Regions from separate parts of the Jeongeupia sp. USM3 genome, predicted to be linked through region 2. Evidence: predicted binding sites of a transcription regulator. Region 2 holds the regulator's gene; each other region holds the start of a gene.
What was found. The regulator NrdR, encoded in region 2, represses ribonucleotide reductase genes. The targets are predictions, from matches to a motif close to AAANACNATATATNGTNTTT.
Positions count from the first base shown of each region.

Region 1 (10,412 bases), 1.7 Mb from region 2:
CGGTTGTTCTAGGCGTTTGTGGCGTTTTCGGAGGTGCTGTGTTTAGCGCCGTCGGCGCGGTGTGAAAGGCGTTGATTGCCGGTTCCGCCCGGCGGACGTGATACTTTCTTTTGCTTCGCCAAAAGAAAGTATCCAAAGAAAAGGCGCCCCCGCATCCGCGCCCCTTCGGGGTACCCTGCGATGCTCGCAAAGCACGGCGGCTGCGCAACTCGGCCTGCGGCCTCAAACAGTGCTCGCCGAAACCCCGTGCTCCGCTGTGCTTCTCGGCGCTTCTGAGGGGCCCGGGTGGTATGCAACAGGCAGTGAACAAACACGTGGCAAACCAATTGCGGTGAAAAGTGCGCCGCCTTTCATCCCGTTCGCCAGCGCCGAGGAGTGGAGCGAGACGAGCGGTTTGATCGCTTGGCTCGCGACCGATCGAGGGCAGCCCGGAGGGCCGCAGGGCGCGGGTCGCCTTTGGGGTGAAGGGGGCTTTGGCGAGACAAAGCTCCCTTCCCGTACGCGCGGCGGAACGCGCATCAAAACGCTTTTACCCGCGCCGTAGGCGCTAAACGCCCACTTGTGAGTCCGCCGGGCGGAACCGGCAGTCAACGCCTTTAACACCGCGCCGAAGGCGCTGATCGCCAGTCTTCAATGCACGGATCAGCCAAGCGCCAGCCTCTTAACCCAGTGCCACCAGCCTCTCGACACTCGGCGCAAAGAACGCGCCGCCGCTGACGGCGCGGGTGTAGTTGAGCAGGTGGTCGACGCGGCCGTCGCTGGTCGGCGAGATCATCCGCGCGAGCATCTTCTCGAAGATCGTCGGCGTGTGGCAGTAGCTGGCGAAGTACAGCCCGCGCTCGCCGCCCGGCGTGCCGTAGGGCAGCGAGTGGCGCAGGATCGCCAGCTCCTCGCCGTCTTCCTCGATCACCACGCGGCTGATGTGCGCGGTCGCCGGTTTTTCGTCGTCGTCGAGCTCCTCGTCGGCGTCCTTGGTGCGGCCCATCACCGCTTCCTGCTGCTTCACCGGCAGCTTCTGCCACGAGTCGAGCCGGTGGACGTAGCGCTGCGTATGGATATAGCTGCCGCCGGCCCAGTCGCCGTCGGCGACCAGCGCGACGGCGGGGCGTTCGTCGGCGTCCGGGTTTTCGGTGCCGTCGACGAAGCCGGTCAGGTCGCGCCCCTCGTGACGGCGGAAGGCGGCGACATTCTCGACCGGTTCGAGCCAGCCCGACAGCGCGTCGACACAGGCGTCGGCGAGGTCGAACAGCCGGTCCTGGTGTTCGCCGCGCAGGTGGATCAGCACGTCGGCGTCGCTGGCCGGTGCGGCGTGGACGGCGCCGGGAATGCGCGGAAACGCGCGCAGTTCGGCCGGGCGCGGGCCTTCGAACACGTCGCCGAACGCTTCGGCGCCGATCGCGACGACGCCGAGGCAGCCCTGTGCCGCCAGCCGCGCCGGCAGACCCGCCAGGCATTCGCGGCTCCTGGCGTCGATGCGCCGGCCGAGGCGGCGGCGCAGCAGGACGAAATAGGCGTGCGAGGAAGCGAGCGGCAGGATGCCCGATTGCGGTGTGGTCATGCTTGTCCTTGTGCAAAGTCCCAGATGGCGGGCAGCCATTCGGGGTAGTTCCGGAAGCCATGGTCGCCGCCGTCGATGACGGTTTGACGGCAACCGGCGTATTTGTCGACCGCTTCACGATAGTCGAGGACTTCGTCGCCGGTCTGCGCCAGCAGCCAGTAGCGGCGCGGATCGCTGACCTCGCGCTCGAGCGATTTCAGCGCCGGTGCGAACGAGGCGTCGATCACATGATATTCGCCGGTCTGGTAGTTGCGCTGCGGGCCGAGATGGTGCTTGAGCAGCGCGTACGGCCGGACCGCCGGGTTGATCAGGATCGCACGGCTGCCGTACTCCTCGGCGGCCCAGGTCGCGAAATAGCCGCCGAGCGAACTGCCGATCAGGCAGAACGGTTCGCCGTGCAGCCGCTCGATGGCGCCCTCGAGCGCCGCGCACGCCGCCAGCGGGTCCATCGGCAGCTGCGGGCAGTGGAAGTAATCGGCGAGGCGCTGTTCGGCCATCCACACGGCGGTGTCCTGCGCCTTCAGCGAGAAGGGGCTGGACAGGAAGCCGTGCAGGTAGACGAGGTGGACGGTCATCAGGGCAGCAGCAGCGTCGAGCCGGTGGTGCGGCGCGCTTCGAGCTCGCGGTGCGCCAGCGCCGCCTCAGACAGCGCGAAACGCTGGCCGATCTCGGCGGCGACGAAGCCGCGCGCGACTGCAGTGAAATAGTCCTCGGCGGTATCGAGCAGCTCGTCGCGCGTTGCCGTGTAGTGGCCCAGCGACGGCCGGGTCAGGAACAGCGAGCCTTTCTGCGCCAGCAGGTTGGGCGAGAACGGCGGCACCGCGCCCGAGGCATTGCCGAACGACACCAGCATGCCGCGCGGTGCGAGGCTGTCGAGCGAGCCATCGAAGGTTTCCTTGCCGACGCCGTCGTAGACGACAGGCACGCCGGCCCCGGCGGTGATCTCGCGCACGCGGGCGGCGAAGTCGTCGACGCGGTAGTCGATCACGTGGTCGCACCAGTGACTCGCCCGTGCGCATTTGTCGACGCCGCCGGCGGTGCCGATCACCGTGGCGCCGAGCGCGCGCGCCCACTGGCAGGCGATCTGGCCGACACCGCCGGCGGCGGCGTGGATCAGCACCGTCATGCCGGCCTTGACCGGAAAGGTGCGCTTGAGCAGGTACTGCGCGGTCATGCCGCGCAACAGCGTGCCGGCGGCGATGTCGTCGCTGATCGTGTCGGGCACCGGCACCAGCCGGGCGGCCGGGACGATCCGGTGCTGCGCATACGCGCCCGGTGCGCCGCCGGCATAGGCGACGCGGTCACCCTTGCGGAATTCCTTCACGCCGTCGCCGACGGCTTCGACCACGCCGCAGGCTTCCTGGCCGAGGCCGCTCGGCATCGGCAGCGGGTAGAGGCCGCTGCGGTGGTAGGTGTCGATGAAATTGACGCCGATCGCGGTCTGGCGGACCAGCACTTCGCCGGCGCCGGGGGCGGCCAGCGTGATCGTTTCCAGCTGCAGCACGTCGGGATCGCCGTGCCGGTGAATGCGGATGACTTGCGTGTCCATGGGGTATCCAGCGTGTAGTCCAGAACGGCCGATTACATTCTAGCGAGGTCGCGCCGCGCGCGTCCGGCATTAGTCACAGAGCATACGCCGAAGCGGCGGCCGTATCGGCCATCCCGGCGTCATCGGCAAGCCGGGCCGGGGTGGTTCTTGATGTGGGTCAAGGGCTGCCGACTTGGGGCGGCGGCATCGGGTTGAACACAATATATTGTGTCCATTCGCAGCATATGCACCATATGTTGATAAATTGTTGATAAAAAGTTGATAAGCCCGATGACTCCCACTCCCCAGTACGTGATCAAGCGCGATGGCCGCATCGTCGCTTTCGACGCCGAGAAGATCGGCCGCGCCATCGCCGCCGCCGGCCGCGCCAGCGGCGAGTTCGACACCGACTGGGCGCATGCGCTCGCGGTGACGGTGCTCAATCATCTGTCCGCCGACACGACGCCGTCGATCGAGGCGATCCAGGATGCGGTCGAGGAAACGCTGCTCGGCGCCGGCCACCTGAAGACCGCGCGCGCCTACATCGCCTACCGCGAGGCGCATTCGCGGCTGCGTGCCGACACCCGCACCGTCGTCGACGTCGGCGCCAGCATCAACGAGTACCTCGACCGCTCGGACTGGCGCGTCAACGCCAATGCCAACCAGGGCTACAGCCTCGGCGGGCTGATCCTCAACACCAGCGGCAAGGTGATCGCCAACTACTGGCTCAACCACGTCTACCCGCCCGAAGTCGGCGAGGCGCACCGCTCGGGCGCGATCCACGTCCACGACCTCGACATGCTCGCCGGCTACTGCGCCGGCTGGTCGCTGCGCGTGCTGCTGACCGAAGGGCTGAACGGCGTACCGGGCAAGGTCGAGGCGACGCCGCCCAAGCACATGAGCAGCGCGGTCGGCCAGATCGTCAACTTCCTCGGCACCTTGCAGAACGAGTGGGCCGGCGCGCAGGCGTTCTCGTCGTTCGATACCTATATGGCGCCATTCGTCCGCGTCGACGGCCTGTCGTATGTGGAGGTCAAACAGCATATCCAGGAGCTGATCTACAACCTCAACGTGCCGAGCCGCTGGGGCACGCAGACGCCGTTCACCAACCTGACCTTCGACTGGGTGTGCCCGGACGACCTGAGGGAACAGATCCCCTACATCGGCGGCAAGGAAATGCCGTTCGCCTACGGCGACCTGCAGGCCGAGATGGAGATGATCAACCGCGCCTACATCGAAGTGATGATGGAGGGCGACGCCAAGGGCCGCGCGTTCACGTTCCCGATCCCGACGTACAACATCACGCCGGATTTCGACTGGGATCACCCGAACACCGAGCTGCTGTTCGAGATGACCGCCAAGTACGGCCTGCCGTACTTCCAGAACTTCCTCAATTCCGAGCTGCAGCCGAACATGGTCCGCTCGATGTGCTGCCGGCTGCAGCTCGACCTGCGCGAGCTGCTGAAGCGCGGCAACGGCCTGTTCGGTTCGGCCGAGCAGACCGGCTCGCTCGGCGTGGTGACGATCAACTGCGCGCGGCTGGGCTTTGAATTCCGCGGTGACGAGGCCGGGCTGTTCGCCCGCATCGACGCGCTGATGGAGATCGGCAAGACCTCGCTCGAACTCAAGCGCAAGGTGATTCAGCGGCTGATCGACAACGGCCTGTATCCGTACACCAAGCGCTACCTCGGCACCTTGCGCAACCACTTCAGCACGCTGGGGGTCAACGGCATCAACGAGATGATCCGCAACTTCAGCGGCGACGCGTTCGACATCACCGACCCGCGTGGCCACGCGATGGCGCTGAGGCTGCTCGACCACATCCGCGCGCGGATGACCGAATTCCAGGAGGAAACCGGCCACCTGTACAACCTCGAGGCGACGCCGGCCGAAGGCACGACCTACCGCTTCGCCCGTGAGGACAGGAAGCGCTATCCGGACATCATCCAGGCCGGCACCGCCGCGCAGCCGTACTACACCAACTCGAGCCAGCTGCCGGTCGGCTTCACCGACGACCCGTTCGAAGCGCTGTCGCGCCAGGACGAGCTGCAGCGCAAGTACACCGGCGGCACCGTGCTGCACCTGTACATGAACGAGGCGGTATCCAGCGCCGCGGCGTGCAAGGCGCTGGTGAAGAAATCGCTGTCGAGCTTCCGCCTGCCCTACCTGACCGTGACGCCGACGTTCTCGGTCTGCCCGACCCACGGCTACCTCGCCGGGCACCACGAGTTCTGCCCGAAGTGCGACGCCGACCTGCTGGCCAAGAAGCAGGCGGCCTGCTGCAAGTAAACCACCCCCAAGCCCTGCTGGCTGCGTTGTACTCGCTTGCCGTACGGATTTGTACTGTCTGCGCTTCGTACGCCTTGCCAGCACCGCTTCGCTGGGCTTGTGCGTGGTTTACATATGAAAACGGCCAGCCAGCATGGCTGGCCATCGTTGACCAAAAAAGGAGAACACCATGACCGACCTCTCGATCCAGACCCAGCTCGCCACCGCCGACGTGCAACTGCGCGACGAAGAACGCACCCGCTGCGAAGTGTGGACCCGCGTGATGGGCTATCACCGCCCGGTGACCAGCTTCAATACCGGCAAGCAGGGCGAGTTTGCCGAGCGCACCTTCTTCAACGAGCCGGGCCGTGATTGATCTAACCCGGCGCGCTTCAACGAACCGGGGCGTGATTGATCCGGCCGAGCCTGCTTCAACGAAGCGGGCCGTGGCTGAAGCCGCAACGGTCGCGCATCACAGCCGCGACCTGCCGAACCCGCCGAAGATCGGCGGGTTCGTGCCGTTTTCGAGCTGCGACTATCCGGGCGAGCTGGCCTGCGTGGTCTTCCTCGCCGGCTGCCCGTGGCGCTGCCACTACTGCCACAACCCGCACCTGCAGGCGCGCAAGCAGGTGCCCGGCGTACCGGTCTGGGCCGAGATCCTCGTCTGGCTCGAACAACGTCGCGGCCTGCTCGACGCGGTGGTGTTCTGCGGCGGCGAGCCGCTCGCCGAGAAGCACCTGCCGGCGATGCTGCGCGACGTGCAGGCGATGGGCTTCAAGGCCGCGCTGCACACCGGCGGCGCCTACCCGGCACGGCTGGCGCACTGCCTGCCCTATCTTGATTGGGTCGGTTTCGACGTCAAGACGGGCTTTGCCGATTATCTGCAGGTGACCCTCGTCCCACGCAGTGGCGACCCGGCGCGGACGTCGCTGCAGCAGCTGATCGAGTCGGGCGTCGCGTACGAGTGCCGGACGACGATCCACCCGCAGCTGCACGACGACGCGGCCTTGCTGGCGCTGACCGACACGCTGGCCGGACTTGGGGTACGGGATTACGCCTTGCAGCGCTACCGGCCGCAGGGGGTCGAATCGGCGCTGCTGGGGAGCAACCCCTTGCCGGCGGGGTATCCGGCGGCGGAGACGGTGGCGGAGATTGCAGGGAAGTTTGCGCGGTTTTGCGTGCGGAACGATTAGCACTGCTAGGGTTAAGCGCCTTCGGCGCGGTGTGAAAGGCGTTGATTGCCGGTTCCGCCCGGCGGACGTGATACTTTCTTTTGCTTCGCCAAAAGAAAGTATCCAAAGAAAAGGCGCCCCCGCATCCGCGCCCGCTTCGCGGGTTCCCTGCGCTGCTCGCCGAACGCGGCGGGAATCGCAAACTCGCTGCGCTCAGACAGCGATCCCCGAAGGCCCCGCATTCGGCTGTGCTGCTCGGCGCTACTGAGGGGGTCCTCACGGTATGCAACCGGTCAAAGAACGGAATGACGTAACCAGTTGATTGCGGTGGTTGGCTGTTAACCTGATTCATCAGGTCTTCAAGGTGTCGCGGACCAAGCGCCGTAGCTCGAAAATAGCGGCCTTTTACCTTGAACCAAACCACCATGCGATAGCCAAACGGTACGGGATCAGCATGCCGCCCCGATCCCCTCAGTAGCGCCGAGCAGCGCAAGTCGGCACGGGGCTGTCGGGGATCGCTGTTTGAGCGCAGCGAGTTTGCGATTCCCGCCGTGGCGACTGAGCAGCACAGGGCACCCCGAAGGGGCGCGGATGTGGGGTCGCCTTTTCTTTGGATACTTTCTTTTGGCGAAGCAAAAGAAAGTATCACGTCTGCCGGGCGGAACCGGCAGTCAACGCCTTTCACACCGCGCCGAAGGCGCTAAACGCCAAGCCTTGCTCTGCAAGCAGCTTGTCGCTACCCCCCGCACCCCGTCTCCGCACAATACGCCGCCAGCGCCGCATGCCGCGACGGGTAGAAGCGTATGCCGGTGCTCTCGACCGCGATGCCGCGCTGGCGCAGCCATTCGAGCATCTGCGCCGTCCGCCCCGCCAGTGCCAGCACGATGCCGCGCTCGGCCAGCTGTTTCTGCAGCTCGCGCACCGCCATCGCGCCGGTCAGGTCGACGTCGCCGATCGACACCGCGTCGATCACCACCCAGCGCGGCTGCTGCTCGTGCACCAGCGCCTGCAGCCGCTGGCGGAAGTAGTCGGCGTTGAAGAAGGTCAGCGGCGATTCGAAGCGGTAGATCAGCAGCCCGGGCACCGGCTTTGCATCCGGGTAGTGGGCCAGCTCGTAGAAGCCGTCGTGACCGCCGATCCGGCCGAACAGCTGGTCGCTCGGCCGGGCGATCTGGGCGAGGAAGCGCAGCAGCGCCAGCCCCACCGCCATCAGGATGCCCGGCATGACGCCGATGATGACGACGCCGAGCAGCGTCGCCAGCGCGATGTTGAACTCGGCGCGGCTGTAGCGGCGCAGCGCGATCAGCCCGCGCAGGTCCATCAGTCCGATTGCCGACGCGATCAGGATCGCGCCGAGCGCGGCGATCGGCAGCACGGCGAGCGGCTTGGTCAGCACCAGCAGCACCAGCAGCAGCGCGCCGGCGCCGACGATCGACACCATCCGCGTCTGGCCGCCCGCGGCGTCGTTGACCGCGGTGCGCGAATCGGCGCCGCTGATGGCGAAGCCCTGGCTCAGCGCCGAGGCGACGTCGGCGGCGCCGAGTGCGAGGAATTCGCGGTTGGCGTCGATGTCGTAGCCGTTCTTGGCGGCAAAGCTGCGGCCGGTGAGCATGGCGCTGCTGAACGAGATCAGCGCCAGCGCTGCGGCGGCTGGCACCAGCGTGCCGAGTGCCTCGTGCGGCAGCGACGGCCAGACCAGCCGCGGCAGCCCCGACGGCAGCGGGCCGACCACGGCGATGCCGTACTGCGACAGCGTGAACAGGCCCGATGCCAGCGTTGCGCCGGCCATTGCCACCAGCGCTGCCGGCCCGCGCGGCACCCGGTACTTGACGGCGAAGTAGGCGGCAATCGTCGCCAGCGACAGCGCGAGCGTCGGCCAGTGGACGCGGCCGAGCTGCTCGAGCAGCGACAGCAGCTGGCCGATCACGTCCTTGCCGGCCAGTGTCAGCCCGGAAATCTTGCCGAGCTGGCCGATGACGATGTTGATCGCCACGCCGTTGAGCAGGCCGGCGAGGATGGGTCTGGAGAGGAAGTCGGCCAGAAAGCCGAGCCGGAAGCGGCTGGCGAGCATGCAGAACAGCCCGGCCATCAGGGTCAGGCTGACTGCCAGCCCCATGTACTGCTCGCTGCCGGGGACGGCCAGCGGCGTCAGCGTTGCGGCGATCATCGCGCACGTTGCGGCATCGGGGCCGACGACGAGCTGGCGCGACGAGCCCATCAGCGCGTAGACGATCATCGGCAGGATGGTGCTGTACAGCCCGACGATGGGGCTGAAGCCGGCGAGCTGTGCGTAGGCGACGCCGACCGGCAGCGCGACCGCGGCGACCGACAGCCCGGCCTGGACGTCGGCGCGCCAGTGCCGGCGCGGGTAGTTCATCAGCTCGGGCAGGCCCGGCATCACGCGGGACAGAACGGTACTCAGGATCATTGCAGGCGCATCGGGCGGGGGACAAACCATCATACCTGCTGCCGGCGCTTGTCCGTGCCGGCGGGATCGGCTAACAAACAGGAGATAGTCCACGGCTATTCATAGTGAATAAATATTTAATTTCAGTATGTAATTGCGTTTGACAATAATCAGAGCCACGCCACCGCTGGGAGTGCACGATGAAGCAACTGATCGACTGGGCCGACATCTGGGCCCATTACAGCGGCTGGTACTGAACGTACCGGCGGCTTGCCAGTCCCAGCTACGGCCGGTCCGCAGGCGTCAGCCGATGCCGGCGGCCCTGTTCGACCCGGCACCTGCCATCCATCCGCATCGCCCGACCGCCGGCAGGCCGACAGTTCAAACCGCGAGCGCCTCATCCACGCCAGGGCCCTTACCTGGCGGCGTTCATTTCCGTCAGTGCAATCGTTGGAGGAATACGATGAACAGCAGCGTCAACACCCAAGGCAAGTGTCCGGTCATGCACGGCGCGCAGACCAAGCTGGTTAGCGCCGGCCCGTCCAACCGCGACTGGTGGCCCAACCAGCTCAACCTGGGCATCCTGCACCAGAATTCGTCGCTGTCCGACCCGATGGACCCGGCGTTCAACTACGCCGAAGCCTTCAGGCAGCTCGACTACCAGGCGCTGAAGCAGGATCTGGTGGCGCTGATGACCGACTCGCAGGACTGGTGGCCGGCCGACTACGGCCACTACGGCGGGCTGATGGTCCGGATGGCGTGGCACGCCGCCGGGACCTACCGCGTCGGCGACGGCCGCGGCGGTGCCGGCAGCGGCATGCAGCGCTTCGCGCCGCTGAACAGCTGGCCGGACAACGTCAACCTCGACAAGGCGCGCCGGCTGCTGTGGCCGGTCAAGCAGAAGTACGGCAGGCAGATTTCGTGGGCCGACCTGATGGTGCTCGCCGGCAACGTCGCGCTCGAGTCGATGGGCTTCAAGACCTTCGGCTTCGGCGGCGGGCGTCCGGACGTGTGGGAGCCGGACGAGAGCACCTACTGGGGCGCCGAGAAGACCTGGCTCGACGACAAGCGCTATTCCGGCGACCGTGATCTGGAAAACCCGCTCGCCGCCGTGCAGATGGGGCTGATCTACGTGAACCCGGAAGGCCCGAACGGCAATCCGGACCCGGTTGCCGCGGCGAGGGACATCCGCGAAAGCTTCGGCCGGATGGCGATGGGCGACGAGGAAACCGTCGCGCTGATCGCCGGCGGCCATACCTTCGGCAAGACCCACGGCGCCGGCCCGGCGTCGCACGTCGGCGCCGAGCCCGAAGCTGCCGGCCTCGAGGCGCAGGGGCTGGGCTGGCACAGCAGCTTCGGCAGCGGCAAGGGCGCCGATGCGATCGGCAGCGGTCTGGAAGTCGTCTGGACCACGACGCCGACCAAGTGGAGCAACAACTTCTTCTGGAACCTGTTCGGCTACGAATGGGAGCTGACCAA
Region 1 covers NZ_CP017668.1:2,231,399-2,241,810, reverse strand. The annotation lists gene BJP62_RS10585 (LTA synthase family protein) at 1-12, shown strand, start outside; gene BJP62_RS10580 (Dyp-type peroxidase) at 662-1,558, opposite strand; gene BJP62_RS10575 (YqiA/YcfP family alpha/beta fold hydrolase) at 1,555-2,133, opposite strand; gene BJP62_RS10570 (quinone oxidoreductase) at 2,133-3,107, opposite strand; gene BJP62_RS10565 (ribonucleoside triphosphate reductase) at 3,378-5,375, shown strand; gene nrdD (anaerobic ribonucleoside-triphosphate reductase) at 5,545-5,730, shown strand; gene BJP62_RS10555 (anaerobic ribonucleoside-triphosphate reductase activating protein) at 5,801-6,547, shown strand; gene BJP62_RS10550 (SulP family inorganic anion transporter) at 7,263-8,954, opposite strand; gene katG (catalase/peroxidase HPI) at 9,397-10,412, shown strand, end outside.
Region 1: the regulator NrdR is predicted to act here: its motif matches at 3,301-3,320, upstream of BJP62_RS10565 (ribonucleoside triphosphate reductase).

Region 2 (10,412 bases):
CCATGCAAGGCGCCGGTGCGCTGTAAGCCAAATTCCTTAGTGAAGAAACCGATGAAACCGTTTTTCCGCCTGATCCCGATCGCGCTCGCCATCAGCCTCGCCGGCTGCTCGAGCGATCAAATGATGCTGCAACGCAAGGTCGACTACCGTTCGGGTAGCGACAACATCTCGACCAATGCGCTCGAAGTACCGCCCGACCTGAGCTCGCCGTCGTCGAACCAGGGCTATACGATTCCGGAGCGCGCGGACGCCACGTCGACCACGACGACAGGTACCGCCGCCGTTGCCTTGGTCAGCAAGGAAGCCGCCTCGGGCACCGCGGCCGTGACGCTGCCGACGAACGAGAAAGCCAAGCTCGTCGAGGCCGGCGGCCAGCGCTGGCTCGTCGTCCAGGGCGACCCGAAGAAACTGTGGCCCGAAATCCACCAGTTCTGGCTCGACAATGGCTTCATCCTGAAGATCGACAACCCGCAGCTCGGCATCATGGAAACCGACTGGCTGGAAAACCGCGCCAACCTGCCGCAGGACTGGGTCACCAAGCTGCTTCGCAAGGTCGCCGACAGCTTCATCTCGACCGGCGAACTCGACAAGTTCCGCACCCGCGTCGAGCGCGGCAGCCAGCCGGGCACGACCGAGATCTACGTGTCGCACCGTGGCATGCAGGAAGTCTACAAAGACACCGGCGACGCCGACACCAGCCGCCTCGGCTCCACAGCTTCGGACGCCAAGACGATCTGGGTTCCGCGCAAGGCCGATGTGGAACTCGAAGCCGAGATGCTCGCGCTGATGCTGCAGCGCTTCGGCATGACCGAGGAACAGGCGGCCACCGTCGTCAAGAAGCCGGTCAGCACCCAGGTATTTGCGTCGCTGAGCGATGACGCAACGTCGCTGAAGATCAACGACAACTACGATCGCGCCTGGCGGCGTGTCGGCCTAGCGCTCGACCGGATCGGCTTCGTCGTCGCCGACCGCGACCGCAGCAAGGGCGTCTACTACGTCCACCGCGCGGCCGAGGACATCGGCAAGGAAGAAAGCAGCAGCTTCTTCTCGTCGCTGGCGTTCTGGCAGAAGGACGACAAGGGCGGCAAGGCGCCGGTACCGAAGGACTACGAAGTCCGCCTGAAGGAAGGCGTCAACCAGACGACGCTGACCGTGACCGGCAAGGACGGCGCCACCGTCGACGCCGACACGCGCAACAAGCTGCTTTCGGCACTGCTGGGCCAGCTGCGCTGATCCTTGGCCCGATGAAAAAAGGCGACCCGCGGGTCGCCTTTTTCTATGGCTTGGCCGGAAGCCGCCGGATCAGACGCCGAGCAGGCCGGGCCAGACATGGAGCGCGAGCCGCAATACCGCGATCGAGTACACCGCGGCCAGCAGATCGTCGATCATGACGCCGATCCCGCCGGGCACGCGCGCATCGAGCACGCGGATCGGCCACGGCTTGACGATGTCGAAGAAGCGGAAGACCACGAACGCCGCGGCAAACCCCGCCCACGTCGCCGGCACGGCCGCCAGCACCAGCCAGATGGCGACGATCTCGTCGATGACGATGCTGCCGTGATCGTGCACGCCCAGCGCCCTGCCGGCGATGCCCGCCGCCCACACGCCGAGCGCAAATGCCGGCACGCACAGCAAGGCAATCTGCACCGGCGTCAGCCAGTGCAGCAGCAGCGCGTAGCACGGCAAGCCGAGCAGCGTCCCCCAGGTGCCCGGCGCCTTGCGGGCAAGCCCGCCACCGAAACCGAGGGCGATGAAATGCGCCGGATGGCGCAACAGGAAACGCCAGTCCGGATGCCGGACCGGCGCGTGTCCGGAGTGCTTCATGGTGATGAGAAATGATCGAAGCCGCCGCGGCCGAGATCGAGCAGCCGGCCTGATGCGTCCCTCACGGTGACGCCGGTGCCGGCGCGCATTGCACCGATCCGGGTCAGCGGCAAGGCCAGCTCGGCCGAGATTGCGGCGATCGCGTCGCGCTCGGCCGGTGCGGCGGTAAAGCACAGTTCGTAGTCGTCGCCGCCAGCCAGCGCAGCACGCTGGCGCAGGGGCTCGGGCATGTCCTGCAGCGCAGGATCGACCGGAACGCAGGTCCAGTCGATCTCGGCGGCAAGCCGGGACTGCTCGCAGATATGCGCCAAGTCACCGACGAGTCCGTCGGAAACATCGAGCGCGGCACTGGCGTGCGAACGCAGCCGCTCGCCCAGCGCCAAGCGCGGCGCAGGCCGGTCCAGCCGTTCGGCACAGCGGGCGAGCACCTCGACCGGCAGTGCAAGCTCGCCGGCACGATGCCGTACCGCCATCGCTGCGGCGCCGAGACGGCCGGAAACCCAGACGTCATCACCGGCCTTGGCGCCGTCGCGACACAGCGCTCCGCCCGCCGGCACATGGCCGGCAACCTGGATCGAGATCGTCAGCGGCCCGCGTGTCGTGTCGCCGCCGACGAGTTCGATGCCCGAGGCATCGGCCAGCGCGAACAGGCCGTCGGCAAACGCAGCCAGCCAGCCCTCGTCGGCGCGCGGCAAGGCCAGCGCCAGCGTGAACCACGACGGCTTCGCGCCCATCGCGGCCAGATCGGACAGATTGACCGCCAGTGCCTTGTGACCGAGCGTATGCGGGTCGACACCGGCGAAGAAATGCCGCCCCTCGACCAGCATGTCGACCGACACCGCCAGCACCTCGCCGGCCGGCGGTGGCGCCAGCAGCGCACAATCGTCGCCGACGCCGAGCAGCGCCCGGCGCGCCGGACGCGCAAAGTAGCGGCCGATCAGATCGAACTCGTTCACCCGGCGTTCGCTCAGCCGCGCCGCTTTGCGCGGATCGCCTCGACCTCGTCGGCACGCACGGCGGCCGCGAGCTTGTCGAGCACGCCGTTGACGAAGCGGTGGCCATCGCTGCCGCCGAAGGTCTTGGCCAGCTCGATCGCCTCGTTGATGATCACCGGGTACGGTGTCTCGGGCATGTGGACGATCTCGAACGCGCCGGCGAGCAGCACGGCAGCCTCGACCGGGCTGACTTCCTCGAGCGGACGATCGACGTGCGGCGTGATCAGCCTGATCAGATCGGCCGATTCCTTGATCGCGCCGTACATCACCGCGCGGAACAGCGCCTCGTCGGCCTTGGCGAACTGCGGGCTGCTTTCGCGCAGGAACTTCTCGATATTGTTGACGGTGTCGCCGGTCAGGTTCCACTGGTACAACCCCTGGACCGCGAATTCGCGGGCGCGGCGGCGGGCCGATTTCGGCTTGGCCGGCGGGGTGTTTGCTTGCTGTTCGTGTTCGCTCATGCTTTTAACGCTTTCTGAAGTTGGGCCATTTCTACGGCGACGCGGGCGGCATCGACGCCCTTGTCGGTCTTGCGGGCCTCGGCCTGCTCATCGTTCTCGACGGTGAGGATGGCGTTGGCAATCGGGATCGACGCATCGAGGCCGACCCGGGTCACCCCGGCGCCGGACTCGTTGGCGACGAGCTCGAAGTGATAAGTGTCGCCACGGATGATGCAGCCGAGCGTGACCAGCGCATCGTAGCGCCCGGTTCTGGCCAGCAGCTGCAGCGCCAGCGGCGCCTCGAGCGCGCCCGGCACTGCGTATTCGTCGATGGCGTTCTCGGCGACGCCGAGACGCAGCAGCTCGCCGACGCAGGCGTTGCGCAGCGCAACGGTGATCCCTTCGTTGAAGCGGCAGGTCACGATGCCGACATGCAGCCCCTTGCCGTCAAGCGGCGGCAGCGTCTGGTCACGATTCGGAACAAAACTCATGGTGGCAATCCAGTGGGTCGTACGGTTCAGGGGGTTTCGAAGCCGGTGACTTCGAGGCCGAAGCCGGCCATGCTCGGCATCTTGCGTTCGGGGCTCAGGAGACGCATCTTGCCGACGCCAAGCGCGCGCAGCATCTGCGCGCCGATACCGTAGGTGCGCAGGTCCCAGCGGCGGACCTTGTTCAGGCCGAGTTCGGGCAAGGCGCGCGCCAGCAGGTCTTCGCCGCTTTCGGTCCGGTGCAGCAGCACCATCACGCCGCAGCCCGCGCGGTTGATCGCGTCGAGCGAAGCGCGGACGTCCCACGAATGGTTGCTGCCGCCCAGGTCGATCCAGTCGACGACCGACAGCGGCTCGTGTACGCGCACCAGCGTTTCGCTGCCCGGCTGCGGTTGCCCCTTGACCAGCGCCAGATGCGTCGCCGTCGACAGCGTGTCGCGGAACACGACCAGCTCGAACGCGCCGGCGGCGGTTTCGACCCTGCGGCGGCCGGCGATCTCGATCAGCGATTCGGTCTGGCTGCGGTAATGGATCAGATCGGCGATCGTGCCGACCTTGAGGTCGTGCTCGGCCGCAAACTCGAGCAGTTGCGGCAGCCGCGCCATCGTGCCGTCGTCGTTCATGACCTCGCAGATCACCGACGCCGGCTGCAGGCCGGCGAGCTGCGACAGATCACAGCCCGCTTCGGTGTGGCCGGCGCGGACCAGTACGCCGCCCGGCTGCGCCAGCAACGGAAACACGTGGCCCGGCGATACCAGATCGTCCGGCCTGGCGTCGAAGGCCACGGCCTTTTTGATCGTCAGCGCGCGGTCGTACGCCGAGATGCCGGTCGTCACGCCTTCGGCGGCTTCGATCGACACGGTGAAATTGGTGCCGTGACCCGAGCCGTTCTGGCTGACCATCAGCGGCAGATTCAGCTGCCGGCCACGCTCGGCCGACAGCGTCAGGCAGATCAGCCCGCGGCCGAACTTGGCCATGAAATTGATCGCTTCCGGGGTGACGAACTCGGCGGCCATCACCAGGTCGCCTTCATTCTCCCGGTCTTCCTCGTCGACGAGGATGACCATCTTGCCGGCGCGGATGTCGGCAATGATGTCCTGCACCGAAGAAATCGTGACCATCAGCGGTGCTCCGTACCGAGCATGCGCTCGACGTAACGGGCGATCAGGTCGATTTCCAGATTGACCTTTGCGCCGGCGGCCAGCTGGCCGAGCGTCGTCACCGAGAGCGTATGCGGAATCAGGTTGATCGAGAACACGCAACCGTCCTCGACATCGCGGACCGAATTGGTCGTCAGCGACACGCCGTTGACGACGACCGAGCCCTTGGCGGCCAGATACCTGGCCATGGCCTTCGGCGCGCGGACGACGAGCTCGCGGTTGTCGCCAACCGGATCGAACGACAGCACTTCGCCGACACCGTCGACATGCCCCGAGACCAGATGGCCGCCGACCATGTCGCCCAGACGCATCGCCTTTTCCAGATTGACGCAGCCGCCTTCGGCGTCGAGGCCGACGGTACAGCGCAGCGACTCGTCCGAGACGTCGATCCGGTAACGCTGCGGGTCGATCTGCTCGATCACGGTCATGCATGCACCGTTGTGCGAAATGCTGTCGCCGAGCACGACGTCGCTCATGTCGAGCCCGGGTGCACGGACGGTCAGCCTGACGCCGCCGGCGAACGGTTCGACCCGCTCGATCTTGCCGATAGCCTGGACAATTCCGGTAAACATTCAGCCTTGCTCCTTGTCGGCCGCCGCATTGCGGCTGGCGTTCGCTTCACTCACACGCTGCGACGACTTGAGTTCGTTGCAGTGGTTGCAGAAATAACTGGTGGCGCCACAGGCCTTGAGGACTTCCAGTGGCTTGCCGCAGTCCGGGCAGACCGGTGCTTGTTCGCTCATCGCATGCTCCTCATGACTCAGGCCCTGAAAGCTTGGGCCGGATCGGTAAAACGCAAGGTCCAGCGCAGGTCGTCGCCGACGCTGCGGCGCTCGATCACCCGCGGCGCGTAGCGCTCTGCCAGGCTGGCCAGACTGAAGTCCAGCATCGCCCTGCCCCGGCCGACCAGCACCGGCGCCTGATACAGCAACAGCTCGTCGGCGAGCCCCGCCTGCAGCAGGCTGCCGGCCAGCACGCCGCCGGCCTCGACGGTCAGTTCGCTGATGCCCCGGCTTCCCAGCTGCGCAAGCAAGGCGGCCAGATCGACGCGACCATCACCGCCCGGCAGCAGCAGCACCTCGGCACCGGCGGCTTCGAGCGCTGCACGCTGCGGGCCATCGACGGCGGCGGCGATCAGCACGCCCTTCGTCTGCAGCAGCGCCGCATCGGCCGGCGTGCGCAGGCGGCTGTCGACGACGACGCGCAGCGGCTGGCGCTCGACGGCAAAATCGCGCACCGTCAGCCGCGCATCGTCGGCCAGTACCGTCTCGACACTGGTCAGCATCGCGCACGAGCGCGCACGCCAGCGCTGCACATCGGCGCGCGCGGCGGCACCGGTGATCCATTTCGATTGTCCGTCGTCCAGCGCGATCCGGCCATCCAGACTTGCGGCAAGTTTGATCCGTGTCCATGGGCGGCCGCGCAACATCCGGCTGATGAAGCCGACGTTCAGCTCGCGTGCCTCGGCCTCGAGGATGCCGGAAGCGGTGTCGATACCCGCCGCCGCCAGTCCGGCAAGGCCGCGGCCGGCGACCTGCGGATTCGGGTCGGTCATTGCGGCGACGACGCGGGCGACGCCGGCGGACACCAGCGCATCGGCACACGGCGGTGTCCGGCCGTGATGGCTGCACGGTTCGAGCGTCACGTAGGCCGTCGCACCACGCGCCGCGCCGCCGGCCATGCGCAGCGCATGAACCTCGGCATGCGGCTCGCCGGCACGGATGTGCCAGCCTTCGCCGACGACTTCGCCGTCACGGACGATCACGCAACCGACCCGCGGGTTCGGCGTGGTCGTATACAGCCCCAAGGCAGCAAGCCGCAGCGCCCGCTGCATGTGGATGCGGTCCTGCACGGCGAGCGTATTCACAGCGAATCCAGCCATTCGCCGATGCACAGCGCAGCCTGTGTACGCAAACGCCCGCCTTCGGCCGCGGTCTGCGCGCGCAGCACGCCGAAACCGATACCGGCGGCATCGAGTTCGTCGCCGTGGCCGATCAGCCATTGCTCGAAACGGGCTGTGTCGATTTCGGGGTGGCACTGGAACGCCAGCACCCGCGGGCCGACGCGGTAGATCTGGTGCGGATACGCAGCGCTCGACGCCAGCAGGTCGGCGCCGACCGGCAGGTCGAAGGTGTCGCCGTGCCAGTGCAGCATGGACGTCAGCGCACCGTCGAGATGCCGAACCGGCGATGCTGCGCCAGCGTCGGTCAGCGTCAGCCGCGACCAGCCGATTTCCTTGTCGTGCCCCGGATAGACGCGCGCACCGAGCGCTGCAGCAATCAGTTGCGCGCCAAGGCAGATGCCCAGCGCGGCGCGGCCGCTGTCGAGCCAGCCCGCGATGGCGACGGTTTCGAGCAGCAACCATGGATAGCGGTCGGTCTGGTAGACGCCGATCGGCCCGCCAAGGACGACGAGCAGGTCGTCGACACCGGCGTCGGCCAGCGCATCGGGCGAATCGACACCGGCTTCGAGATAGCGCAGCGCATAGCCACGCGACTCGAGCGTTCCGGCGAGCGTGCCGAGGTCTTCGAATGCCAGATGGCGGATGATCCAGGCGGTACGCGGCATGCCTAGTCCTTCCTGGTCACTTCGCGGATCGCATCGCGGAAATCGTCGACATCGGAGAACGAGCGGTAGACCGAGGCAAAGCGGATGTAGGCGACCTTGTCGAGCTTGGCGAGTTCGGTCATCACCATCTCGCCGATCTGGCGCGACAGGATTTCACGGTCGCCGATGCTGAGCACCTTCTGGATGATGCGCGCGATCGCCTCGTCCATCAGCTGCGTCGACACCGGGCGCTTGTGCAGCGCGCGCTGGAAGCTGATGCGGATCTTGTCGCGGTCGAACTCGGTGCGCTGGCCGTTCTGCTTGACGACCTGCGGCATGCGCACGTCGGCGGTTTCGTAGGTGGTGAAGCGTTTGTCGCAGACGTTGCAGCGGCGGCGACGGCGGACCGCATCGCCCTCGTCGGAAACACGCGAGTCGACCACCTGGGTATCGGGGGAACCGCAGAACGGACATTTCATCGACAGGCCCTCGTGGCCGGATAGGAGCAAAGATCAATAAAGAACGGGCGCGTGAAAATGGCAAAGGGTGGCGCCTCTCGGCACCACCCTTTTCATGCGCTGGGCAGGATCAGGCGACGTAGACCGGGAACTTCGCGGTCAGCGCCTTGACCTTCTCGGCCACGGTCGCAAGGTTGGCTTCGTCGGCCGGATTGTCGAGCACGTCGGCGATCAGGTGCGCGACCTGGACGGCCTCGGCCTCCTTGAAACCGCGAGTCGTGATCGCCGGTGCGCCGATGCGGATGCCCGAAGTCACGAACGGGCTTTCCGGATCATTCGGGATCGCGTTCTTGTTGACGGTGATATGCGCCTTGCCCAGCGCCGCGTCGGCAGCCTTGCCGGTCAGGTTCTTCGGACGCAGGTCGACGAGGAACACGTGCGACTCGGTACGGCCCGAAATGATGCGCAGGCCGCGCTCGGCCAGCGTGGCGGCCATCGTTTGCGCGTTCTTGATCACCTGTGCCTGGTATTCCTTGAATTCCGGCGTCGCCGCTTCCTTGAACGCGACGGCCTTGCCGGCGATCACGTGCATCAGCGGGCCACCCTGCAGCGTCGGGAACACGTTGGAGTTGATCGATTTCTCGAACTCGGCCTTGGCAAGGATGATGCCGCCGCGCGGGCCGCGCAGCGTCTTGTGCGTGGTCGAGGTGACGAAGTGGGCGTGCGGCACCGGGTTCGGATAGACACCGGCAGCGATCAGGCCGGCGTAGTGCGCCATGTCGACCATGAAGTAGGCACCGACCTTGTCGGCGATCTCGCGCATGCGCGCCCAGTCGAAGCGCAGCGCGTAGGCCGAGGCGCCGCCGATCAGCAGCTTGGGTTTGGTCTCGAGCGCGACACGTTCCATGTCGTCGTAGTCGATCTCTTCGTTTTCGTTCAGGCCGTAGGCAACGATGTTGAACAGCTTGCCCGACAGGTTGGCCGGCGAACCGTGGGTCAGGTGGCCACCGTGACCAAGGTTCATGCCCATCACCGTGTCGCCCGGCTTCAGGATCGAGAAGTACACCGCCTGGTTGGCCTGCGAGCCCGAATGCGGCTGCACGTTGGCGTACTCGGCGCCGAACAGCGCCTTGACGCGGTCAATGGCCAGTTGCTCGATCACGTCGACGTATTCACAGCCACCGTAGAAACGCTTGCCCGGATAGCCTTCGGCGTACTTGTTGGTCAGTTGCGAACCCTGCGCTTCCATCACGGCCGGGCTGGTGTAGTTTTCCGACGCGATCAGCTCGATGTGCTCGTGCTGGCGGACCACTTCACCCTGCAGGGCGGCGGCGAGGTCGGGATCGTATTGCGAGAGGGTGACAGACTTGGAGAACATGAGTTCGCTTTCCGTGTCGATTGAGATGGGGAATGGCCCGGATTCTACCACGAGCCGCAGCGCTCTTTGCCGCAATCCTGATGCGCCACAGGATGAGCGCCATTCATGGCCGGTTCAGCCCCGCCGGCGCCGCCAGATGTGGATGAAGGCCGCCAGCCGTCCTCGCCAGCCGGCGCGCTGGTCGGCCATCCGCTCGAGGAACTCGGCCAACGGGCGCGCCTTCATCAGCGTGTACAGCGTCAGCATCAGCGTCGGGGCCAGCACGATCGCGAAATAGCCGACCTTGGCCAGCGGGCTTGCGTCGGCGAGGTCGAACACGTTCATGCCGAGAAATCCGGTCACCGTCGTGCCGACCAGGCTGAGTATCGTCACCACGGTCAGCTTGACGATCGTATCGGCCTGACGGCGCAGATCGTCACTCTCGAGGTACTGGCTCATGCTCCGCACCGAGTCCTGCACCTCGCGATACAGCTCGGCGGTGCCGAGATGCCGGCGCAGCATCTCGAACAGCCGCGCGGTCACCGCCTGGTTCGAAATTTCGCTGAACCAGTAGCGCTGGGTGAAGCGCAGGAAGACCTCAAGCTGGATACGGATGTCGCGCTTGAACAGCCGCACCGAATGCACGTCGGCGACATTGAGCCGCGCCAGCGCCACGGCCATCCGGTCCGAAAACGTCAGCAGCGCCGCCTTGTGGAAGTGCGCGATCAGCGCCAGCAGGAACTGCTGATGGCGGAACTGGCCGAGCACGCCGGTCTGCGCGTCGCAGAAGAACCGGTGGCGCCGGTCACCGACGACGACGAGCGCCTGGCCATTGCACATCATCCGCGTCGACGCGCTCGGCACACCCTGTTCGGGCGACCAGTAGCGGTCGTAGCAGTTCTGTTCGATGAAATCCCTGACCAGCCGCCCGGGCAGGGCCTCGTCGTCATCCGGCCGGGTCACCATGCCGATCCGGTAGAAATCGGCCTCGGACAGCGAAAACGGCTCGTCGAGCGCCAGGTAGGCCATCAGCGGCATCCGGTGATACTCGAGCTGGCGGTAACGCACACCCCCTGCCACATCCGAATGGTGCGGCACCATCGGTTCGAGCAGCCAGGCCCAATGGCGCGCAAGCCGCGGCGA
Region 2 covers NZ_CP017668.1:160,334-170,745, reverse strand. The annotation lists gene dapA (4-hydroxy-tetrahydrodipicolinate synthase) at 1-26, shown strand, start outside; gene bamC (outer membrane protein assembly factor BamC) at 52-1,233, shown strand; gene BJP62_RS00825 (phosphatidylglycerophosphatase A) at 1,303-1,824, opposite strand; gene thiL (thiamine-phosphate kinase) at 1,821-2,780, opposite strand; gene nusB (transcription antitermination factor NusB) at 2,792-3,280, opposite strand; gene ribH (6,7-dimethyl-8-ribityllumazine synthase) at 3,277-3,750, opposite strand; gene ribBA (bifunctional 3,4-dihydroxy-2-butanone-4-phosphate synthase/GTP cyclohydrolase II) at 3,777-4,868, opposite strand; gene BJP62_RS00800 (riboflavin synthase) at 4,868-5,479, opposite strand; gene BJP62_RS00795 (zinc-ribbon domain-containing protein) at 5,480-5,650, opposite strand; gene ribD (bifunctional diaminohydroxyphosphoribosylaminopyrimidine deaminase/5-amino-6-(5-phosphoribosylamino)uracil reductase RibD) at 5,668-6,789, opposite strand; gene BJP62_RS00785 (glutamine amidotransferase) at 6,771-7,475, opposite strand; gene nrdR (transcriptional regulator NrdR) at 7,478-7,933, opposite strand; gene glyA (serine hydroxymethyltransferase) at 8,043-9,290, opposite strand; gene BJP62_RS00770 (CorA family divalent cation transporter) at 9,405-10,412, opposite strand, start outside.

Region 3 (10,412 bases), 880 kb from region 2:
CGTGCATCAGCTGGTAGCGTCCCGGCGTCAGGTTCAGCAGGAAGCGCTTGCCGGGCACGTTCGGGCCGTTCGGCGAGCGCACCTCGTCGCCCTCCTCGCCGGTCAGCACCTGCTCGCCATGCGGGCCGCGCAGCACCAGCGAGACGCGCGCATCATCGGGCTCGGCCGCGTTCCACGTCAGCGTCAGCAGCACCGTTGCCTGACCGGCCGGCGCTTCGAGCTTTTTCGGCTCGTTGCTGGTGAATGCCTGCTGCACCTGCGCGCAGCCCGTCAGTGCCAGGGCCAGACCCAGGCCTGCCAGAAGCGTCTTCATGTCCCTTCTCTCCCCCGGCCTGCTCGTCGGCGGCCTTGTTGGCTTTCTTGTTGAAACCGATTCGTGAACCGCCTGCAGGCAGGCGGCTCAGGGATCGGGCCCCGCGAACCGGGCCGATGAGGGTGGGTTACGCCCCGATGGGGCTAACCCATCCTAAGTGCAGCCCCCATGACCAGCCCCTTCCCCCTCTCAGGGGGAAGGTCGGGATGGGGGTTGGCACATGGCCGACCTTACCCCCACCCTAGCCCTCCCCCTGCAAGGAGGGAGGGAACCGGGCTTATTGGCAGGCTTCGCAGTGCGCCTTCGGCACTCCCGGCGCGCCTCCACCGGCCCGTGTGGCTTGCGCCGCTTCCCGGCCAGCTACGCGTGCCTTACTGGCACGCTTCGCAGTCGGGATTATCGATCGAGCAGAACTTCATGTCGGTCGCCGGTTCCATCGCCGCTTCGACCGCCGGTGCCGCTGCCACCGGGGCGCTGTAGCCGCCGTCCACCGGCACGGCGTTCAGCTCGCCGCCACGGCCGGTCGACTTCTCGGCGTTCGATGCCGCCAGCGTGCGCAGGTAGTAGGTGGTCTTGAGGCCACGAATCCACGCATGCTTGTACAGCTCGTCCAGCTTCTTGCCCGACGCGCCGGCCATGTAGATGTTCAGGCTCTGCGCCTGGTCGATCCACTTCTGGCGGCGCGACGCGGCTTCGACCAGCCACTTCGGATCCATTTCGAACGCGGTCGCGTAGATGTCGCGCAGGTCTTGCGGAATGCGGTCGATGCGCGCCACCGAACCGTCGAAGTACTTGAGGTCCGAGATCATCACTTCGTCCCACAGGCCGCGGGCCTTCAGGTCGCGCACCAGGTAGTCGTTGACCACGGTGAACTCGCCCGACAGGTTCGATTTGACGAACAGGTTCTGGTAGGTCGGCTCGATCGACGCCGACACGCCGATGATGTTGGCGATGGTCGCGGTCGGGGCGATGGCGACGCAGTTCGAGTTGCGCATGCCGACCTTGGCGACGCGCTCGCGCAGCGCGTTCCAGTCCAGGCGTTCGGTGGTGTCGACCTCGAGGTAGCCGCCGCGTTCTTCGGCCAGGAGCTTGAGCGAGTCGTGCGGCAGGATGCCGCGGTCCCACAGGCTGCCCTTGAAGCTCGGGTAGGTGCCGCGCTCTTCGGCCAGCTCGGTCGACGCCCAGTAGGCGTGGTAGCAGACCATTTCCATCGACGCATCGGCGAACTCGACCGCGGCGTTCGACGCGTACGGAATCCGCTGCGCCAGCAGTGCATCCTGGAAGCCCATGATGCCCATGCCGACCGGACGGTGCTTGAGGTTGGAATTGCGCGCCTTGGCCACCGGGTAGAAGTTGATGTCGATGACGTTGTCGAGCATGCGCATCGCGGTCTTCACGGTGCGGGCGATCTTGTCCTGATCGAGCACGATCCGGCCGTCGACGTTCTTCAGGTGGTTCACCAGGTTGACCGAGCCGAGGTTGCAGACGGCGATTTCGTGGTCGTTGGTGTTCAGCGTGATTTCGGTGCACAGGTTCGAGCTGTGGACCACGCCGACGTGCTGCTGCGGGCTGCGGATGTTGCACGGGTCCTTGAAGGTGATCCACGGGTGGCCCGTTTCGAACAGCATCGTCAGCATCTTGCGCCACAGGGTCAGCGCCGGCAGCTTCTTGACCACGCGCATTTCGCCGCGCGCGGCCTTGGCTTCGTAGCCGGCATATGCCTCGGCGAAGTCCTTGCCGTACTTGTCGTGCAGGTCCGGCGCTTCGGCCGGGCTGAACAGCGTCCAGTCGGCGCCTTCGATCACGCGCTGCATGAATAGGTCCGGCACCCAGTTGGCGGTGTTCATGTCGTGGGTGCGGCGGCGGTCGTCACCGGTGTTCTTGCGCAGCTCGAGGAATTCCTCGATGTCGGCATGCCAGGTTTCCAGGTAGGCGCAGACCGCGCCCTTGCGCTTGCCGCCCTGGTTGACCGCGACGGCGGTGTCGTTCACCACCTTGAGGAAAGGCACGACGCCCTGCGACTTGCCGTTGGTGCCCTTGATGTGCGAACCGAGCGAGCGGACCGGGGTCCAGTCGTTGCCGAGGCCGCCGGCAAACTTCGACAGCAGCGCGTTTTCCTTGATGCCCTCGTAGATGCCGTCGAGGTCGTCGGCGATCGTCGTCAGGTAGCAGCTCGACAGTTGCGAGCGGCGGGTGCCCGAGTTGAACAGCGTCGGCGTCGACGACATGAAGTCGAAGGTCGACAGCACGTTGTAGAACTCGATCGCACGCTCTTCGCGGTTGATTTCGTTCAGCGCCAGCCCCATGGCCACGCGCATGTAGAACGCCTGCGGCAGCTCGATGCGCTCGCCGTCGATATGCAGGAAGTAGCGGTCGTACAGCGTCTGCAGGCCGAGGTAGCCGAACTGGTAGTCGCGGTCGTGGTTCAGCGCCGCGCCAAGGCGGGCCAGGTCGTACTGGGCCAGCTTTTCGTCGAGCAGCTCGGCGTCGATGCCGCGCTTGATGAAATCGGGGAAGTAACGCGCGTAGGCGTTCACCATCTCTTCGTGGCTGGTTTCCTCGCCGAGCACTTCGCGGCGCAGGCTGTCGAGCAGCAGGCGCGCGGTGACTTGCGAATACGACGGATCCTTCTCGATCAGCTGGCGCGCGGCCATGATCACCGACTTGCGTACTTCCTCGGCCGGCACGCCGTCATAGATGTTCTTCAGCGCTTCGTTCAGGATCGCGGCCTGGTCGGTCTCGCTGTCGAAACCGGTGCATGCCGACGCGATCAGCGCCTTGAGGCGGCCAAGGTCAAGCGGACGACGGCTGCCGTCCTCGAAGACGACGTTGATGCTGTCGTGGTGCTCGACTTCATGCTCGACCTTGGCGTGGTGGCGCTCCTGCGAGCGCTGTTCTCGGTAGATCACGTAGGCACGCGCGACGTCGTGCTCGCCGGTACGCATCAGCGCCAGCTCGACCTGATCCTGGATTTCCTCGATATGGATCGCGCCGCCTTCGGGCTTGCGGCGCATCAGCGCGCGCACGACCGAGTCGGTCAGGCCGGCAACGCGCTCGCGCACCGAGGCCGACGATGCGGCCTGGCTGCCCTGCACGGCGATGAAGGCCTTGGTCACGGCCACCGAGATCTTCAGCGGCTCGAACGGCACCACGGCACCGTTGCGGCGGATGATCTTGTAGCTGGCGTAGGCGCTGTTGTCGTGCTGCGCGGCGGTATCGAGGGTATCGGTCATTCGGCTTCCAGTGGTGCTATCCAGCGGGGCGTACATGCGCTCTGTTCCTTCTGGGTAGGGGGGATTCTATGATGTGCACAAGTCTGTGAACACTTTGTGAAGAAACACAATATCTTGTGTCTGCAAACTTGGATTAACACAAATACTAGTGGAAGAGCATCGGCTAGTGCAACAGCGCCGTCCTGTGATAAACGACGGCCGGCTTCCCCGGCACCCGCCGGGCCGCCATCCCGCCGGCACCGGCGTTATGACGGCTGCGTTGCAAGAAAAATACAAGTACCCAGAAAGCAAAAACAGGGCCAGCACCGATGGATGCGTGCCCTCGCCGCCGATCCGGGCGCCCGGCAAGCGGCCGGCAAAACCCGGCACGGCAGCGCCGGCAAGGTGCACGCGGCGCACCGCGAGGGTTCCCGCCGGTCATGCGGTACGCGCAAGTACGGCCAGCGGGCACAAGGCCGCCGGCAGGGTTTTGCCGGCCGCCCCTTAACGCCGCTGTCATCGACGCCCACTAGGCTTGCCGCCATCGCCTCAACGACAAGCACAGGGAGCCCAGCGATGAACAAGCAGAACAACACCCAGATCACCAGCGCCGACCCGGACGACATCGGCAACAACCAGAGCGGCAACGCCAGCTTCGACAGCGTGCTCGAAGCGCGCATCAGCCGCCGCAGCATCCTGCGCGGCGGCCTCGGCGGTGCGGCGGCGATGATGTTCGGCGGCGTCGCGCTCGGTGGCGCGCTGACCGCCTGTGGCGGCGGAGGCAGCAGCGACAGCGCCGCGCCGACGCCCGCCCCGACCCCGGCGCCCACCCCGACGCCGGCACCGGCCGCCCGTTTCAACTTCAATCCGGTCGCCAAGAACGTCCTCGACGCGCTGACCATTCCCGCCGGCTACAGCGCCGCCGTGCTGTTCGCGCTCGGCGATCCGATCAACAACGCGACCGCGGCCTACAAGAACGACGGCAGCGACGACGCACTGAGCTTCGATTTCCGCGCCGGCGACCATCACGACGGCATGAACTACTTCGGCCTGAACGCCGCCGGCACCGCGCGTGACCCGAACGGCAGCGAGCGCGGGCTGATCGCGATGAACCACGAGCACATCACCGACGCCTTCCTGCACGTGGCCGGCGCCACCGCCCCCGGCGGCATTCGCCCACAGGCCGAGGTCGACAAGGAGATCCGCGCCCACGGCGTCGCGGTGATCGAAGTGCAGAAGACGGCCGGCAAGTTCCAGCTCAACCGCGGCTCGAGCTACAACCGCCGGATCACCGCGCAGACGCCGATGGAGCTGAACGGCCCGGCACGCGGCAGCGACTACATGAAGACCGCCTATTCGACCGCGGGCACCCAAGGCCGCGGCACCGTGAATAATTGCGCCACCGGCGACACCCCGTGGGGCACCTTCCTGACCTGCGAGGAAAACTGGGCCGGCTATTTCTCGCGCACCGGCGACGTCAGCGCCAACCGCAGCGCCGCCGAGCTCGCCTCGTTCACCCGCTACGGCGTGCCGAGCGCCGCGTCGGGCAAGCGGTGGGACACCGCCGGCGCCGCCGACGTCTACAAGCGCTGGAACGTCGCCGCCAGCGGCGCCAGCGCCGCCGCCGACTTCCGCAACGAGGCCAACACCTTCGGCTATGTGGTCGAAATCGACCCGTACAGCGCCAGCTCGACCCCGCGCAAGCGCACCCACCTCGGCCGCTTCGCGCACGAGTGCGCCGTGTATGCGCCGGTGGCCGCCGGCAAGCCGGTGGTGTTCTACATGGGCGACGACTCGCGCAACGAATACATCTACAAGTATGTGTCGAAGGCGGTCTGGGATCCGGCCGACGCCGGCCGTGGCCTCGCCGCCGGCGACAAGTATCTCGACGAGGGCACGCTCTATGTCGCCAAGTTCAACGCCGACGGCTCGGGCACCTGGCTGCCGCTGACGTTGGCCAATACCGCGATCAGCGGCTACGCCGGCTTCAGCTTCAAGACCGTGGCCGACATCTGCGTCAACACCCGGATCGCCGCCGACGCCGCCGGCGCGACCAAGATGGACCGCCCGGAATGGTGCTCGGTCAACCCGAAGAACGGCGAGGTCTACTACACGCTGACCAACAACTCCAACCGCGTGACCACCGGCGCCTCGGGCAGCAAACTCCTGCCCGACGCCGCCAACCCGCGCGCGTACGAAGACATGAAGGGCAGCACCAAGCAGACCGGCAACGTCAACGGTCACATCATCCGCACCGCCGAAGCCGGTGCCGACCCGGCCGCGACCAGCTTCAAGTGGGACGTCTACGTGTTCGCCGCCGAAGCCAAGGCCGGTGCCGCGGTCAACCTGTCGTCGCTGACCGACGACAACGACATGTCGAGCCCGGACGGCATCTGGTTCAGCCCGAAGAGCGGCATCCTGTGGATCCAGACCGACGACGGCGCCTACACCGACACCACGAACTGCATGATGCTGGCAGCGCTTCCCGGCAAGGTCGGCGACGGCGGCGCGATCAAGGTCGCCAACAGCGTCGGCGGCACCGCGCTCGAAGTGACCACGCAGAAGGGCAAGAATCCGGACGGCGAAACGCTGCGCCGCTTCCTGGTCGGTCCGAAGGACTGCGAGATCACCGGCATCGCCGAAACGCCGGACGGCAAGACGCTGTTCGTCAACATCCAGCACCCGGGCGAAGACACCAAGGTGGCCGATCTGGGCGATCCGTCCAAGTTCACCAGCCACTGGCCGGCCGGCGGCACCGCCCGCCCGCGCTCGGCAACGGTCGTCATCACCAAGGATGACGGCGGCACCATCGGCCTCACGCTCTAGGAGCAGCTAACAAAACCCTGCTGGCTGCGTTGCGCTCACTTGTCGTACTGCTTAGTACTGCCTGCGTTTCGCGCGCCTTGCCAGCACCGTTTCACTAAATTTTGTTAACCGCTCTTTAAAATGTACTGCGCCGGGCCCGCCGGCCCGGCCCCTTCAGGAGAATCTCATGGGTTCATTCAGCCTCTGGCACTGGGCACTGGTGCTGCTGGTCGTCGTGCTGGTCTTCGGCACCCGCCGGCTGCGCAACGCCGGCGGCGACCTGGGCGCCGCAATCCGCGGTTTCAAGGACGGCGTGAACGGCAAGGACGACCCGTCACAACAGTAGGTGCGGCGGAATAGCAAAAAAAACGGGGCGACCTTGGTCGCCCCGTTCTTCATTCCGGCCTGCCGGCTCAGTGCTGGTGGCCGTGCTCGCCGTGCACATGACCATGGGCGATTTCCTCGCCGGTGGCTTCGCGCACGTCGACCACCTTGCCGACGAAGCGGATCTTGATGCCTGCGAACGGGTGGTTCGCGTCGACGGTGACCTTGTTGCCGGCGATTTCGACGACGCGGAACAGCAGCACGTCGCCGGTCTGCGGATCATCGGCTTCGAACATCATGCCGACTTCGACTTCCTGCGGGAACACGTCCTTGTCTTCCGAGCGGATCAGCTCCGGCTCGTGCTCGCCAAAGGCGTCGTCGGCTTCCATCACCACGTCGATGCTGTCGCCGACGGTCTTGCCTTCCAGCGCTTCTTCCACCAGCGGCAGGATGTTGTCATAACCGCCGTGCAGGTAGGCGATCGGCTCTTCGGTCTTGTCGAGCTGCTTGCCTTCGAGATCGAACATTTCGTAGTTCAGGGTGACGACGGAATTCTTGGCGATTTGCATTCGGGCTTATCCTAGCGATTGAACAAGGGAGAGTATTTCGGCTGCGTGGCCTTTCGGCGTGACATGGTAGAAGGCGTGGCGGATCAGCCCCGCCTTGTCGATGACGAAAGTCGAGCGCTCAATGCCGTATCGTACCACGTCGCCCACCTGCCACTCGCGCAGCGCATGGTAGCGGCGGCTCACGTCGCCTTCCGGGTCCGACAGGAGGTCGAACTCGATCCCCTCCTCGTCGATGAACAATTCATGCGCCATGCAGTCGTCCATGCTGACGCCGAGCACGACCGCATCGCACTGCGCCAGCGCGGCGACACGCTCGCTGAATTCGATCGCTTCGGTGATGCCGCCGGGCGTGTGGTCCTTGTTGAAGAAATACAGCACCACGTTCTGCCGGCCGCGGAAATCCGACAGCCTGACCGAGTCCATGCCGGCATCGGGCAGTTCGAAATCGGGCGCCACTTCGCCTGGATTCAGCATGCCGTCTCCCCCGGTGCGATAATCGCGTCATTCTCACAGTCGTTATAGTGCCCAGCCATGACCATGCAACTTCTCGGCGGCCTCACGCCCGAACAATTCCTCGCCGAATACTGGCAGAAAAAACCGCTGCTGATCCGTCAGGCGTGGACCGACTTCCCCGAACTGATCGACCTGGCCCGGCTCACCGAGCTCGCCGGCAGCGACGATGCCGAATCGCGGCTGCTCGAGTACCGCAACGGCCAGTGGCTGCTCGAGCACGGCCCGATCAGCGAACGCCGGCTCGCGCGCCTGCCCGAGACCGACTGGACCTTGCTGGTCAGCAACGTCAACCACCATGTCGACCACGTCGGCAAGCTCCTGTACCGCTTCAACTTCCTGCCCTACTACCGGCTCGACGACCTGATGATCTCGTACGCACCGCCGGGCGGCACCGTCGGCCCACACTACGACTCGTACGACGTGTTCCTGCTGCAGGTCGGCGGCAGCAAGCGCTGGCAGATCTCCAGCGACGACGCGGGCAACTTCGTCGAGGACGCGCCGATCCGCGTGCTCAGGGATTTCGCCCCCGAACAGGAATGGGTGCTCGAACACGGCGACATGCTCTACCTGCCGCCGAAATACGCGCACTACGGCGTCGCGCTCGAGCCGGGCATGACGTATTCGATCGGTTTCCGCGCACCGAAGACGCAGGAAATCGCCGGCAAGTTTCTCGAGTTCGTCCAGGACGAACTGTGCCTGGACGGCATGTACGCCGATCCGGACCGGCAGACCCGCAAGCACCCCGGCGAGATCGACGACGAATTCATCGCCAGCATGGCCGCCATGCTCAAGCAGATCGAATGGAACGACGACACGGTGCGCCGCTTCGTCGGCCGCTACTTCACCGAACCGAAGCCGCACGTGTTCTTCGACGCGCCGGACGAGCCGCTCGATTTCGACGACTTCGCCGCCGCGGTCGCACAACACGGGGTCGTACTCGACCTGAAAAGCCAGATGCTGTTCGAGCGCGACCATATCTATATCAATGGTGACGAGATCGCCGCCGAGCCGGCCGCGCTCGCCGCGCTGCAGCAGCTCGCCGACGATCGCGCGCTGCCGGCCGGCGACTACGACGACGCGGTGCTCGAAGCGCTGTACGCGTGCTACGACTGTGGCTTCCTTCACCCTGCCGGCTGATCCGCCTCGCGCCATCGACCGGCATCGCGACTACGCCGACGCCTTCGCCGCACTGGTCGCGTCGGCCCGCCGCAGCTTGTGGCTGGCCGAGGACGACTTCCGCATTGCCGACCTCGGCAGCCGCGCGGTCTGCGACACGCTGTGGACGTTCTTCGTCCACGGCGGCGAGCTGAGGCTGCTGGCGTGGCGCAGCGGCTATCTCGCCAGCGACGCGCCGCGCTTCATGCAACTGCGCGACCGTTTCGGCCACCGGATGCAATTGCTGCGCGTCGCCGACGATGGCGGACCGGCCGCGCAGGGGCTGGCGATTGCCGACGGCCTGCATTATCTAAAACGGCGTCACGCCGACTGGCCGCATGCCGAACTGGGCAGTCATGGCAACACTGTTGCCTTACTGCAACAGCAATTTGACGAAATCTGGACGACGGCGAGGCCGGAGCCGGGCTGGAGCCGTTTGTATATTTAGCCGGCATCTCGCCGGCATCATGTCGTCAGCATCGTGCCAGACCGCGTGGCGACTGGCGGTCAGCCTCCGGAGCCGGACGGCCACGCCCGTCACACCCTCCCGGCGCCGGGAGACGCCCGCCGATTTGTACAAGTCGTTGCAATTGGCAGGCAATACGATGCATCCGGGGCCGCCCCTTGCCTACCTTTTTACCAAAAACGTTGTTAGAATCCGGTCCTGTCGGTCGTCAATGATGCCTAACTGCTTTTCGGAGCCATCGATCTACGGTCGATAGCCCTAGTGGTTTTTTGTCCAACTCGTCTTTAATTCAAAGGTTTGAAAAAAATGAAACAGTCTCTGCTCGTTGCTGCTCTGCTCGCCGTTGCCCTGACCGCTTGCGGCAAGAAAGAAGAAGCTCCGGCTGCCGCTTCGGCTGTTGTTGAAGCTTCGGCTCCGGTTGAAGCTGCTGCTTCGGCTGTTGAAGCTGCTGCTTCGGAAGTTGCTTCGGCTGTTGAAGCTGCTGCTTCGGATGTTGCTTCGGCTGCCAAGTAATTCAGGCAAGCTGCAACAAAAAGCCGACCGTAAGGTCGGCTTTTTGCATTTCTGTCGTCTTTCCTGCGATCCCGTTTCATGCCCACCCAGATTCTGCTGCCCCGCTGGCTGATCCCGATTGAACCGCGCGAAGTGCTGACCGGCCATGCGCTAGTCATCAAGCAGGACCGCATCATCGCGATCCTGCCCGCCGCCGACGCCCTCGCCCGCTATCCCGACGCCGAACGCGTCGAGCTGCCCGAGCATGCACTGCTGCCGGGCCTGATCAATCTGCACGCGCATTCGGCGATGACGCTGCTGCGCGGCTACGCCGACGATCTGGCACTGATGGACTGGCTCAACGACCACATCTGGCCGGCCGAAGGCGCCCACGTTTCGGACGAATTCGTCTTCGACGGCACCCAGCTGGCGATCGCCGAGATGATCCGTGGCGGCACGACCTGCGCCAACGACATGTATTTCCACCACGGCGCGGTCGCCCGTGCAGCGCTGGCCAGCGGCTTCCGGATGATGGTCGGCTGCTCGGTCCTCGAGTTCCCGAC
Region 3 covers NZ_CP017668.1:1,042,403-1,052,814, forward strand. The annotation lists gene BJP62_RS04750 (hypothetical protein) at 1-313, opposite strand, end outside; gene BJP62_RS04755 (ribonucleoside-diphosphate reductase subunit alpha) at 685-3,546, opposite strand; gene BJP62_RS04760 (PhoX family phosphatase) at 4,102-6,351, shown strand; gene tatA (Sec-independent protein translocase subunit TatA) at 6,518-6,676, shown strand; gene BJP62_RS04770 (peptidylprolyl isomerase) at 6,744-7,223, opposite strand; gene BJP62_RS04775 (peroxiredoxin) at 7,230-7,697, opposite strand; gene BJP62_RS04780 (cupin domain-containing protein) at 7,755-8,873, shown strand; gene BJP62_RS04785 (hypothetical protein) at 8,848-9,339, shown strand; gene BJP62_RS17870 (hypothetical protein) at 9,664-9,870, shown strand; gene BJP62_RS04790 (TRZ/ATZ family hydrolase) at 9,949-10,412, shown strand, end outside.
Region 3: the regulator NrdR is predicted to act here: its motif matches at 3,649-3,668, upstream of BJP62_RS04755 (ribonucleoside-diphosphate reductase subunit alpha).